3 regions of the Kitasatospora sp. NPDC042419 genome follow, and region 3 is predicted to be linked to each of the others. Evidence: riboswitches for the same ligand, from Rfam matches in the RefSeq annotation. Region 3 holds a riboswitch; each other region holds the start of a gene.
What was found. Region 3 has a riboswitch for cobalamin ahead of metE (5-methyltetrahydropteroyltriglutamate--homocysteine S-methyltransferase). Riboswitches for the same ligand answer to the same signal wherever they lie in the genome.
Positions count from the first base shown of each region.

Region 1: linked by a shared signal. The riboswitch ahead of nicT (Nickel transporter NicT) and the one ahead of metE (5-methyltetrahydropteroyltriglutamate--homocysteine S-methyltransferase) in region 3 are both predicted to bind cobalamin.
Region 2: linked by a shared signal. The riboswitch ahead of AC067J_RS13185 (ribonucleoside-diphosphate reductase subunit alpha) and the one ahead of metE (5-methyltetrahydropteroyltriglutamate--homocysteine S-methyltransferase) in region 3 are both predicted to bind cobalamin.

Region 1 covers NZ_JBWKAW010000007.1:228,999-233,387, forward strand. Annotated here, with positions in the region: gene AC067J_RS17065 (AAA family ATPase) at 1-905, shown strand, start outside; gene AC067J_RS17070 (Fpg/Nei family DNA glycosylase) at 1,048-1,857, shown strand; gene AC067J_RS17075 (ArsR/SmtB family transcription factor) at 2,030-2,449, opposite strand; cobalamin riboswitch at 2,532-2,723, shown strand; gene nicT (Nickel transporter NicT) at 2,756-3,928, shown strand; gene AC067J_RS17085 (DNA/RNA helicase domain-containing protein) at 3,980-4,389, opposite strand, start outside.
Region 2 covers NZ_JBWKAW010000005.1:233,957-238,345, reverse strand. Annotated here, with positions in the region: gene AC067J_RS13190 (flagellar basal body-associated FliL family protein) at 1-706, opposite strand, end outside; cobalamin riboswitch at 1,135-1,276, shown strand; gene AC067J_RS13185 (ribonucleoside-diphosphate reductase subunit alpha) at 1,463-3,868, shown strand; gene AC067J_RS13180 (ribonucleotide-diphosphate reductase subunit beta) at 3,868-4,389, shown strand, end outside.
Region 3 covers NZ_JBWKAW010000017.1:113,577-117,965, reverse strand. Annotated here, with positions in the region: gene metE (5-methyltetrahydropteroyltriglutamate--homocysteine S-methyltransferase) at 1-1,838, opposite strand, end outside; cobalamin riboswitch at 1,977-2,199, opposite strand; gene cobF (precorrin-6A synthase (deacetylating)) at 2,356-3,114, shown strand; gene AC067J_RS27675 (anthranilate synthase family protein) at 3,721-4,389, shown strand, end outside.

The DNA.
Region 1 (4,389 bases), on a different contig from region 3:
AGCCTGTGCCACCTGGTCAACAGCCCCTGTCACAGCCTCTGCCGCAGGCTGTGCCGCACCCGGGTCAGCGGCCGGGGCCGCAGCCCGGTCCGCCCGTGGGTCCGCCGCCCGGCTCGCCGGCCGCGCCGCCCCCGGTGCCGCCTGCCCCGGTTCCTGCTCCGGCTCCGACTCAGGGCCCTGGCCCAGCATCTGTCCCGGCCCCTGCCCCGGTGCCGGCCGGTCCGCCGCCCGTTCGGCTGGCGGCACCCGCTCCGGCCCCGGTTCCGGCCGGGTCGACCGGGCACTTCCTGCTGCCCTCCGGGGCACCCGTCCAGCTCCCGGCGCACCCGCCGCAGCAGCACGCGCCCTCCGGTCCGATCGCGGTGCTGCTGATCGGCCCGGCCGGCGCCGGCAAGACCACCGTCGCCCGGCACTGGGCCGAGCGGCGCCCCAACCCGACCGCGCACATCAGCCTCGACGACGTCCGCGAGTGGGTGCAGTCCGGCTTCGCCAACCCGCAGTCCGGCTGGAACAACGCCTCCGAGGCGCAGTACCGGCTGGCCCGCCGGACCTGCGGGTTCGCCTGCCGCAACTACCTCGCCAACGGCATCTCGTGCATCATCGACGACGCCGTCTTCCCGGACCGCCCGGCGATCGGCCTCGGCGGCTGGAAGCGGCACATCGGGCCGGGCATGATCCCGGTGGTGCTGCTGCCCAGCCTGGACTCCGTGCTCAGCCGCAACGCCCGGCGCAGCGGCAACCGGCGGCTCGGTGACGAGGAGGTGGCCCGGATCCACGGGCGGATGGCCGGCTGGTACAACTCCGGGCTGCCGATCATCGACAACTCCCACCTGGACGTCGCGGCGACCGCCGCCGAGCTGGACCGGGTGATCCTGGCCCGGCTGCTGGGCATCCCGGTGCGCTGAGCAGGCCTTCCGTCCGGGCCGTCCGTCCGGGCCTTCCGCCGCTCACGGGCCCTTCGTCCGGCCCTTCCGGCCGGCCGGGCCTGTCAGTGCCGGCTGCGATGATGGACGGGTCCTGATCGAACCACCGGGGGGAGCCGCGCCCGTGCCGGAAGGCCACATCATCCACCGTCTCGCCGCCGAGAACCACCGGGCCTTCGGCGGTCGTCCGGTCCGCGCCAGCAGCCCGCAGGGCCGGTTCGCCGACAGTGCCGCGCTGATCGACGGGCAGGAGCTGGTCGCGGCGGAGGCCACCGGGAAGCACCTGTTCCTCGGCTTCGCGGACGACGCGTGGGTGCACGTCCACCTCGGCCTCTACGGCGGCTTCAGCTTCGGCACCGGGCCGGCCCCCGCCCCGGTCGGCCTGGTCCGGCTGCGGCTGGAGAACGACGACCACTTCGCCGACCTGCGCGGTCCCAACACCTGCGCGCTGATCACCGGCGAGGAGAAGGCGGCCGTCGCAGCCCGGCTGGGGCCGGACCCGCTGCGGGCCGACGCCGACCCGCAGCTCGCCTGGCGGCGGATATCCGGCAGCCGGACGACGGTGGCGGCGCTGCTGATGGACCAGAAGGTGTTGGCGGGGGTCGGCAACGTCTACCGGGCCGAGGTGCTGTTCCGGCACGGCATCGACCCGCACCGGGCCGGCCGCGACCTGCGCCGCGCCGAGTGGGACGCGATCTGGGCGGACCTGGTCGCGCTGATGCGCGAGGGTGTCGGGGCGGGCCGGATCGACACCGTCCGGCCGGAGCACACCCCGGAGGCGATGGGCCGGCCGCCGCGCGTGGACGACCACGGCGGGGAGGTCTACGTCTACCGGCGGGCGGCGATGCCCTGCCTGGTCTGCGGCACCGACGTCCGGACCGAGGAGCACGCCTCGCGCAACCTCTTCTGGTGCCCGTCCTGCCAGCGGGCGTAGAGGTTCCGCAGTCGCGCGGGCCGGGGTGGCCGGTGAAGCGCGGTCGGTGAAGCGCGGCCGGTGAGGGGCGGCAACGCCTGTGCCGGGCTGCGGGGGTGACGGCGGGTCGGGCGCCGGTCGCCGTGCCGCGACGGCCTCCGCGGCCGCCGTGGTCGCCGAGCGCCGCGGCCGGTCAGCCGGTCGCGGCGGTGGGTCCGGGGTGGTCCTCGTCGGTCGGGTGGCCGGGGAGCTCGACGTGCTCGCCACCGGCGCACTCGTCGAGGAGGGGGCGCATGGCCTCGTCCACAAGCCGGTAGCGCACCACACGTCCGTCCTTCTCCCCGGCCACCACGCCCGCCGTGCGCAGCAGTCTCAGCGCCTGGGAGACGGCCGGGTCGCGCATGCCGGTGGCGACCGCGAGATCGGTGACGGCGAGCGGGCCGGCCCGGTGCAGGGCGAGCAGCAGGGAGAGCCGCCCGGGGTCGGCGAGCAGCGAGAACCGCTCGGCCCAGGTCCGGACCCGGTGGGCGTCGCCGATGGCCGCGATCGCCTCGCAGACCCGGTGCCCGTCGATGGTGCGGTGGCCCGCGCGGTCGGCCGGTACGAGATGCATGCCCGCATTCTTGCAGCCGGCGGCCTGTGATCCTGGACACCTGCGCAGGTGCGCAGCCTTGCAAGGGTGTTCGGGAGCCCCCTACGGTGTTCCCCGCCGTGGTGCTCGGGAAGACCGGTGGCGGACCCTCAGGGGTCCCAGTCCGGAGCGGCCCTCGCCACTGTGATCGGGGGAGTCGTCGGTACCCACGACGCCACTGGACGCCTCGCGCGTCCGGGAAGGCGGGTACCGGAAGCCCGTAAGCCAGGAGACCGGCCACGGCATCTCACGAAGTCATTCCACGAGGTGCTGGAGCGTGATCCGCAGATGACCCTGCCCGAAACCGCCGCCGATCCGGCGGCGCCGAGCGTCCTGCCGACCTTCCGCTGGAGGCGGGAGGACAGCCTCCGCACGGCCGGTCTGATGGGTGTGATCCTGGCCATGCACGTGGTGGCCTTCGGCACCCTGATATTCCTGGTCGCGCCGGAGGAGTACGAGGTCGGGACCCAGGTGTTCGGGGTGGGCCTGGGCATCACGGCCTACACCCTCGGCATGCGGCACGCCTTCGACGCCGACCACATCGCGGTGATCGACAACACCACGCGCAAGCTGATGGCGGACGGCAAGCGGCCGGTCTCGGTGGGCTTCTGGTTCGCCCTCGGGCACTCCTCGATGGTCGTGCTGATGGCGGCCCTGGTGGCGGGCGGCGCCCAGCTGGCCGGCACGCTGATGGACGACGAGTCCACCACCCACCAGTGGCTGGGCATGGTCGGGACCTCGGCCTCCGGCGTCTTCCTCTACCTGATCGGCGCGCTCAACCTGGCCGCGCTGTTCGGCATCCTCAAGGTGTTCCGCTCGATGCGGGCCGGGCGGTACGACGAGGCCGAGCTGGAGGAGCACCTGAGCTCGCGGGGCTTCCTGGCCCGGGTGCTCAACCGGGCGACCCGCTCGATCACCCGGCCGGGCCAGATGTTCCCGGTCGGGATGGTGCTGGGCCTGGGCTTCGACACCGCGACCGAGGTGTCCCTGATGGTGATGGCCGGCTCGGGTGCCGCCTCCGGCCTGCCCTGGTACGCGATCATCTGCCTGCCGCTGCTGTTCGCGGCCGGGATGAGCCTGTTCGACACGCTGGACGGCACCTTCATGAACTTCGCCTACCAGTGGGCGTTCTCCAACCCGGTGCGGAAGGTGTACTACAACCTGACCATCACCGGGCTGTCGATCGCGGTGGCGTTCATCATCGGGACCATCGAGCTGGTCGGGGTGCTGCACGAGAAGCTCGACCTCACCGACCCGGTGAGCGGCTGGATCGCGGAGATCTCGCTGGACAACGTCGGCTACGCGATCGTCGGGCTGTTCGTGGTGGTCTGGGCGGCGGCCATCGCGTACTGGCGGCTGGCGGGCGTCGAGAAGAAGTGGAGCCCGCAGCCGGTCCGGCCGGCTCCGGCCACCGGCCCCGCCCCGCAGCCGGTCCCCGGCGCGGCCGCGGACACCGAGTAGCCACGCCCCCGCACGGCGCCCACCGGCCCCCACGGGCCGGGCGGGCGCCCCTCAGCGCCCCACCAGTTCGCGCAGCTTCTCGCGGGTCTCCCGGTCGGTGGACGTGATCACCGTGCCGATCATGCCGCGGGTGAGGAGGACCTTGTAGGTGTTCCGTATCAGCCGGTCGACCTCGTCGTCGGGCGTCGACTTCTTGAAGACCGGGTCCTTGGACGCGGCCCGGTCGGTCACCCAGCGGTCGTGCCGCCACACCAGGTCGGGGCCGATGATCACACCGTTCCAGTCGTACTCGAAGCCCTGTGCGGTGTACACGCACCCGACCTGTCCGAAACCGCCCGGGTCGGTGGCCCAGAGCGGCCAGGCGGGTGCGCCGCCGGCGGACGTCTCGCTCTTGACGTTCCAGGGCCGGGTCCAGTCACCGATCACCACGTCGTGAGACAGGGGGGCACCGGGACGTGGCG
Region 2 (4,389 bases), on a different contig from region 3:
CGTAGGTGGCCCGGAGCACCTGGCGGCAGCCCTGGTCACCGAGCACCCGGCCGAGCCCGCCGACCGTGGAGTTGCCGTCCCAGCAGGGCGAGTCGAGCGAGACCACGGTCCGGTTCCAGGTGACGCCGTTGACGCTCACGGTGAGCGCCGAGAACAGCGCCGCCGCGTCCTGCGGGGCAGGGTCGGTGGCGGCGTCCCAGAGCGGCTTCGACGGGTCCTCGGGGGTGGCGCTCGCGGTCGGAGTGGGCGTCGGGGTGGCGGTGGCCGTGGGGGACGGCTTGGCGGAGCCCGTCAGCGTCGGCGCCGGCTGCTGGGTGGCCCCGGTCGCGGTCGCGGTGGGCCCGGCGATCGGCTTCCCGTCCTCGTCCTTGCCCAGGAGGAGCAGGCCGCCGGCGACGGCGCCGCCGACCAGCAGGACGGCGACGGCCGCGCCGATGATCTTCAGTCGGGTCTTGCGCCGGCCGTCGGCCGCGTTGCGCTCGGCGAGGGCGGCCCAGTCCGGCTCGGTCGACTGCGGCTGCGGCGGGTGCTGCCAGTGGTGCGAGGGCACCGGCATCGGCTGCTGCTGGACGGGCTGGGGCTGGACGGGCTGGGGCTGCACCGGCTGGGGCTGCACCGGCTGGGGCTGCACCGGAGGCTGCGGCGCGGGCGGCTGCACCGGCGGCGGCACCTGGACCGACTGCGGCGGCTGCGGCAGCACGGGCACCGGCGGAACCACCGGCCGGACCGGCTGCGGCGCCGGCGGCCCGTACGAGGGCGGCGGCGGCCCGAACCCGCCCGGGGCCGGCGGCACGGCCTGGCCGCCGACGGGCGGCTGCCCCGGCGGCACCGGTCCGGGTCCACCCGGCTGCTGGTTCTGTACGCCCCCCGACCCGGCGGGAGGGGCCGGCTGTTCCCCCTGCGAAGCGGGCTGTCCAGACCACTCCCCGGGCACGCCCGTTCCGTCGCTCATGAGCCGAGATCGTAGGGCATGCCCCTGACCGGCGGCCGCCCCGGTAACCATTCCGTTTCCTAATCCGGACACGCCCGAGGGCCTCCGGAACCTCGGCCCGCGCCCCTTCCGGCCTCCCGCCCCGGTACCAGCCGTCATCGGGCCAACACGCCGCGCTGCACAACATGTGGTGTCGCATCGAGAGAGCACCACTAGATGTATGCTCGACCCTGCTGTCGACGCAGGGGAACCCGGTGCAAGTCCGGGACTGCCCCGCAGCGGTGAGCGGCCGTTCCCCAACGGGGGCCCGCGAGTCCGAGTACCTGCCGACGGTGTGCGAGCGCCTCCCCGCAGAGGCCCCAGCACGAGCACCACCTTCCGGGCCTCGCGGGCGGGCCGGGGACGACACGCCGCGCGACGCCACGGGCGTACCGCGCCGTCCTCCCCTGCCCCGAACGGCCCGGTACCCCGATCCACCGCCGCCGATCGCCGCCAGGAGAGAGCGCCTTGACCACCGCTGCCTCAGTCACCCTGCCCGCCCAGGGTTCCAGCTCCGCCCCCACCGACCCGACGGTCTCCGACCCGGGCGGCGCGCTCCTCCGACTGCTGACCGATCGCAGCGCCGACCTCCCCCAGGTGGACCCCGGCCACGTCGCCGCCGCCGCCCTGCGCGGCCGCCACGCCGGCTCGGACTTCGCCGAGCTGCGCGGGCTGGCCGTGGACGCCGCCGCGTCGATGATCGCCGAGGACCCGCAGTACTCGAAGCTGGCGGCCCGGCTGCTCGCTCTGGAGATCGTCGACGAGGCGGCGAGCCAGGGCGTGGTCTCCTTCGCCACCTCGATCACGGTCGGCCACGCCGAGGGCCTGATCGGCGACACCACCGCGGCCTTCGTCGCCAAGCACACCGACGCCCTGAACGCCCTGATCGACCCGGCCGGCGACGACCGCTTCGAGTACTTCGGCCTGCGCACCGTGCAGTCCCGCTACCTGCTGCGCCACCCGATCACCCGCAAGGTCGTCGAGACCCCGCAGCACTTCCTGCTCCGCGTCGCCTGTGGCCTGGCGGTCGGCGACAACGAGCAGTCGGTGCGCGAGGTGGCCGAGCTGTACCGCCTGATGAGCCGGCTGGAGTACCTGACCTCCTCGCCGACCCTCTTCAACTCCGGCACCCGGCACCCGCAGATGTCCAGCTGCTACCTGCTGGACTCCCCGCTGGACAACCTGGACTCGATCTACTCGCGGTACGCGCAGATCGCCCGGCTCTCCAAGCACGCCGGCGGCATCGGCCTCTCCTACTCGCGGATCCGCTCGCGCGGCTCGCTGATCCGGGGCACCAACGGCAAGTCGAACGGCATCGTCCCGTTCCTGCGCACCCTGGACTCCTCGGTCGCCGCCGTCAACCAGGGCGGCCGCCGCAAGGGCGCGGCCTGCGTCTACCTGGAGACCTGGCACGCGGACATCGAGGAGTTCCTGGAGCTGCGCGACAACACCGGTGAGGAGGCGCGCCGCACCCACAACCTGAACCTGGCGCACTGGATCCCGGACGAGTTCATGCGCCGGGTCAACGCCAACGCCGACTGGTCGCTGTTCTCCCCGGCCGACGTCCCCGAGCTGGTCGACCTGTGGGGCGCCGACTTCGACGAGGCCTACCTGAAGGCCGAGCTGGCCGGCAAGGCCGTCCGCACCATCCCCGCGCAGACCCTGTACGCCCGGATGATGCGCACCCTGGCGCAGACCGGCAACGGCTGGATGACCTTCAAGGACGCCTCCAACCGCGCCGCCAACCAGACCGCGCTGCCCGGCCGCACCGTCCACTCCTCCAACCTCTGCACCGAGATCCTGGAGGTCACGGACGACTCCGAGACCGCCGTCTGCAACCTCGGCTCGGTCAACCTCGGCGCCCACGTCGCCGCCGGCGCCACCGCCGCGGACCTGCTGAACGCGATGGACTGGGAGCGGCTGGACGCCACCGTCCGCACCGCCGTCACCTTCCTCGACCGCGTGGTGGACATCAACTTCTACCCGACCCCCGAGGCCGGCGCCTCCAACTCCCGCTGGCGCCCGGTCGGCCTCGGCGTGATGGGCCTGCAGGACGTCTTCTTCCAGCTGCGCCTGGACTTCGACTCCGCCGAGGCCAAGCAGCTCTCCACGCTGATCGCCGAGCGCATCATGCTCACCGCGTACGAGCGCTCCGCCGACCTGGCCGAGCAGCTCGGCCGCCACGAGGCGTACGCCGAGACCCGCGCCGCCCGCGGCGAGCTGCACATCGACCACTTCCCGAGCGCCGCGCCCGAGTGGGCCGCCCGCTGGGAGGCGCTGCGCTCCCGCATCGCCACCACCGGCCTGCGCAACTCGCTGCTGCTGGCGATCGCCCCGACCGCGACGATCGCCTCGATCGCCGGCGTGTACGAGTGCATCGAGCCGCAGGTCTCCAACCTCTTCAAGCGCGAGACCCTCTCCGGCGAGTTCCTCCAGGTCAACCCGTACCTGGTGCGCGAGCTCAAGGAGCTGGGCGTCTGGGACCAGCAGACCCGCGACGCGCTGCGCGACGCCAACGGCTCGGTCCAGGAGCTCGGCTGGCTGCCCGCCGAGGTCCGCTCGCTGTACCGCACCGCCTGGGAGCTGCCGCAGCGCGCGCTGATCGACCTGGCCGCGGCCCGCATGCCGTACATCGACCAGAGCCAGTCGCTGAACCTGTTCATGGCCGCGCCGACCATCGGCAAGCTCAGCTCGATGTACGCGTACGCCTGGAAGGTCGGTCTGAAGACCACCTACTACCTGCGTTCGCGCCCGGCGACCCGGATCGCGCAGGCCGCCTCGGGCACCGCCCGCGCCGCCGCCCCGGTGCCGGTGAACGCCCCGACCCTCACCCCGGAGGAAGAGGCCGCGCTGGCCTGCTCCCTGGAGAACCCCGAGTCCTGCGAGGCCTGCCAGTAATGTCCGACGACCAGAAGATGCTGCTCGACCCCGGCTTCGAGCTGACGCTGCGCCCGATGCGCTACCCGTCGTTCTACGACCGGTACCGGGACGCGATCAAGAACACCTGGACCGTCGAGGAGGTGGACCTCCACTCGGACGTCGCCGACCTGGCGAAGCTGAGCGAGGGCGAGCGCCACATGATCGGCCGCCTGGTCGCGTTCTTCGCGACCGGTGACTCGATCGTCGCCAACAACGTGGTGCTGAGCCTCTACAAGCACATCAACTCCCCGGAGGCGCGGCTCTACCTGAGCCGGCAGCTGTTCGAGGAGGCCGTGCACGTCCAGTTCTACCTGACGCTGCTCGACACCTACCTTCCGGACCCGGAGGACCGCAACGCGGCCTTCGCCGCGGTGGAGAACATCCCCTCCATCCACCAGAAGGCCCAGTTCTGCTTCAAGTACATGAACGCGGTCGACCACATCGACTCGCTGCAGACGAAGGAGGACAGGCGGGCGTTCCTGCTCAACCTGATCTGCTTC
Region 3 (4,389 bases):
TCGTCGACCTGGACGACGGCGGCGCCGGCGGCCTCCAGGTCGGTGACCTCGTCGCGCAGGGCGAGGGCGACCTGCCGGGCGGTGTCGGCGAGGGGCTGGTCGTCGCGGACGAAGGACCAGGCGAGCATGGTGACCGGGCCGGTGAGCATGCCCTTGACCGGACGCTCCGTCAGTTCCTGGGCGTAGCGGAACCATTCGACGGTCATCGGGTGCGGGCGGGAGATGTCGCCGGCCAGCACCGGCGGCCGGACGTAGCGGGTGCCGTAGGACTGCACCCAGCCCTGCTGCGTGGCCAGGTAGCCGGTGAGCTGCTCGGCGAAGTACTGGACCATGTCGTTGCGTTCGGGTTCGCCGTGCACCAGGACGTCCAGGCCGGCCTTCTCCTGGTAGGCGACGACCTCGCGGACCTCCGCCTCCATCCGCTCCCGGTAGCCGGCCTCGTCGAGGCGGCCGGCGCGCAGGTCGGCGCGGGCGGTGCGCAGTTCGGTGGTCTGCGGGAAGGAGCCGATGGTGGTGGTGGGGAGCAGCGGCAGGCCGAGGCGGGCGCGCTGGGCCTCGGCGCGCTCGGGGTAGGCCTGGGCGCGGCGGGCGTCCTCGAAGGTGGTGGCGGCGACCCGGGCGCGGACGGCGGGGTCGCGGGTGAGTGCGGAGGCGGCGCGGGACGCCAGGTCGGCCCGGTTGGCGGCGAGTTCGGCGGCGATCGCGTGGACGCCCTCGCGCAGGCCCCGGGCGAGGGTGGTGATCTCGGCGGTCTTCTGGCGGGCGAAGGCGAGCCAGCGCGCCACCTGCGGGTCGAGGTCGCGTTCGCGGCCGGCGTCGAGCGGGACGTGCAGCAGGGAGCCGGACGGTGCGACGTCCACCCGGTCGGCCAGGCCGAGCAGGGTGGCGAGGGTGGTCAGTGACTTCTCCAGGTCGTTGATCCAGATGTTGCGGCCGTCGACCACGCCGGCGACCAGGCGCTTGCCGGGCAGGCCGCCGACGGCCGCGAGGTCGGCCAGGTTGGCGGCGCCGGGGCCGGTGAAGTCCAGGCCGACGCCCTCGACGGGGGCCTTGGCGAGGACCTTCAGGGCCTCGCCGGCCCGGTCGAAGTAGGTCGCGACCAGGATGCTCGGCCGGTCGGTGAGCGCGCCGAGTTCGCGGTAGACCCGGGCGGCGGCGTTGAGTTCGGCGGGGGTTCGGTCCTGGACGAGCGCGGGCTCGTCCAGCTGGACCCACTCGGCGCCGGCCGCGCGCAGGTCGGTGAGGAGTTCGGCGTAGACGGGCAGCAGCCGGTCGAGCAGGGTGATCGGCTCGAAGCCGGCGGCCACGCCGGGCGCGGGCTTGGCGAGCAGCAGGTAGGTGAGCGGGCCGACCAGCACCGGGCGGGCGCGGTGGCCGAGGGCGAGGGCCTCGAGCAGCTCGGAGACCGCCTTCGTGGAGTCGGCGGAGAAGACCGTGTCGGGCCCCAACTCGGGGACGAGGTAGTGGTAGTTGGTGTCGAACCACTTGGTCATCTCCAGCGGCGCGACGTCCTGGGTGCCGCGCGCCATGGCGAAGTAGCCGTCCAGCGGGTCGGCGTCGACGGCGGCGCGGTGGCGCGCCGGGATCGCGCCGACGGCGACCGTGGCGTCCAGCACGTGGTCGTAGAACGAGAAGTCACCGGTGGGGACTTCGTCGACTCCGGCCTCGGCCAGCTGCCGCCAGTTGTCGCGGCGCAGGCCGGCGGCGGTGGTCCGCAGGGTCTCGGCGTCGACTCGGCCGGCCCAGTAGCCCTCGACGGCCTTCTTCAGCTCCCGGTTCGGCCCCTGCCTCGGGTAGCCGTACACGGTGGCCTGCGGAGCGGTGGAACTCGTTGACACGGAACTCTCCTTCGCGAGTCGCGCTGCGATCCCGGGAGAGCACGCGGACGCGAAGGTACGGCAGCAGGGGCGTGGCACCGGGATGTGCCCGCCCGCTCCGCCGACCCGCCCTCGAGGTCACCGAGATCACCGCGTACGGGGTGCACGCGGGCAGTGGCAGGTCTTCGGACTCGCGGGCTCGCCCGCCCTTGAAGGGCGGACACCTACTGGCCGTCGCTTCCCGGGCCCCGGCGGGGCCCAGTGCATGTGACGGCGGTCGTTCCCACTCACCGCTGCGGGGCAGTCCCGGATTCCCACCGGGTTCCCTCTTGCGACGCGCCTGCCTGGCCGACAGGGCGAACCGACTGCGGGCCCAGCCTAGGCCCACCCGAGCGGCCGTGTCGGCGATTGTCCGGATGGCGGATGGCGGCGTGGGCAGGCGGCGCGGGCAGGCGGCGCGGCCGAACGGCGGACGGACAGCGGGCGGGCGGGCGTACAGCGGGCAGGCGGACGGCGGGCGGACGGCACAATCGCTGTCATGCAGCACATCTTCGTCATCGGCATCGGCGCGGGCGACCCCGACCACCTGACCCTGCAGGCGGCCAAGGCCATCGCCCGCAGCGACGTCTTCTTCATCCTCGACAAGAACGAGGAACGCCAGGACATGATCCGGCTGCGCCGGCAGATCCTCGCCGAGCACAGCCGGCCGGGCCATCGCGTGGTGGAGGTGTCGGACGCGGAGCGGGACCGCACCACCCCGGCGTACGCGGCGGCCGTGGAGGACTGGCGCAGCCGCCGGGCCGACCTGGTCGAGCGACTGGTCGCCGAGCACCTCGGCCCGGACGAGACCGGCGCGTTCCTGGTCTGGGGCGACCCGAGCCTCTACGACAGCGTCATCGCCGTGATCGACGAGGTGCTGGCGCGCGGGAGCGCGGCGTTCGAGTACGAGGTGATCCCCGGGATCAGCAGCGTCTCGGCGCTCGCCGCCCGGCACCGCACCACACTGACCCGGGTCGGGCGTCCGGTGCAGATCACCACGGGCCGCCGCCTCGCCGAGGGCTTCCCCGAGGGCGTGGACGACGTGGTGGTGATGCTCGACGGGCGCGCCGCCTTCACCGGGATCGACCCCGAGGGGCTGGAGGTCTTCTACGGCGCCTACCTCGGCACGCCCGACGAGATCCTCGCCGCCGGTCCGCTCGCGGACACCGCCCCGTGGATCCGCGAGCTGCGCGAGGAGGCCCGCGCGCGCAAGGGCTGGATCATGGACACCTACCTGCTCCGCCGCTCGGAGGGCTGACGCCCGCTCGAACGCCGCCCCCGCACCGGCGGGGGGCGGCATTCTCGTGTGCGGATCCGTGCGCGCGTCCGCGTCCGGGTCCCCGCGTTCGGGTGCGTGAGCGGGCCCGGGAGCGGGTCGCACAGGAAATGCTTGACGTTTGTCGACCGCGAGTAGGTGAGGTTAGCCTCACTTCATATACAGCGTCCAACGGGAGCTGCGGATGGCCCATCGACCATGTCGCGCCGGCCTGCCTGTCCAGCCCCGTCCGGACCAGACCCACCCCCGCCGTGCCGGCCCGGACGGTCCCGGCCCCCACCGCAGCGGCTCCGTCCCCCGTGACGGCACCACCTGTCGTGGCGGCCCCGCCCGCGGTGACGGCACAGCTCGGACCGGCCCCGCTCCCGGGCGGCAGGGTCCGGCACGGCCGGGTGTGGGCGGCAGCCGCCACCACCGCCGTCACCCTCCCGGAGGGACCGCTACCTTGACGATCCCGCAGACATCCCCGTACACCGCACCGGTCCGGAGCACGCCGCCGACCGCGCCGCGCACCGCCCGGCCGCGCACCGGCCGACCGGCCGGGTCACCGACCGCGCCACCGACCGCAGCCGCCGGAAGCGCGCGGCGATGACCCGGACCGCCCGGCAACTGCTGCGCCTCATCACCGGCTCCGCGCCGCCGCCGTTCGCCCTGGTGCACCGCCCGGGCACCACCGGCCCCGGCATCCTCGACGTCCTGACCGGCACGGTGAGCCGCCCGGTGCGGATCGCCGACCTGCCCGTACCAGACGCCGACGCCCCCGGCCGCCACCACGTCCTCGCCCTCCTCCCCCGGCCGCAGCCCGGTGGCCCCGGCCACCCGGCCCCCGGCGAAGACCCCGCCGCCACCGCCCCGGCCACGTCGACCGCGCTCACCGTCACCGGGCAGGCCCTCGCCCCGGTCGCCGAAGTGCTCCGCCTGCTGCCCGCCACGCCGGTCGCCCTCACCGGCACGGACGCCGTCGCCGACTGGTCGCCCGCCACCGCACTCGCCCTCTTCCGGCGGCTGCTGGGACGACAGCCCGGCTCGTACTGGACGTTCGTCGTGCACACCGGCGACCACACCTTCATCGGAGCCCCGACCCGGCGCCACGTCGGCCTCGACCGCGGCACGGTCGTACTGAACCCGGTCGGCGGCACCCACCGGTACCCGACCGACGGGCCGGCCACCAAGGGCCTCCTCGCCTTCCTGGCGGACCCCGAGGAGGCCTCCGGGCTCTACCGGGCCGTCGACGAGGGGCTCGGGACGGCGGGTCGG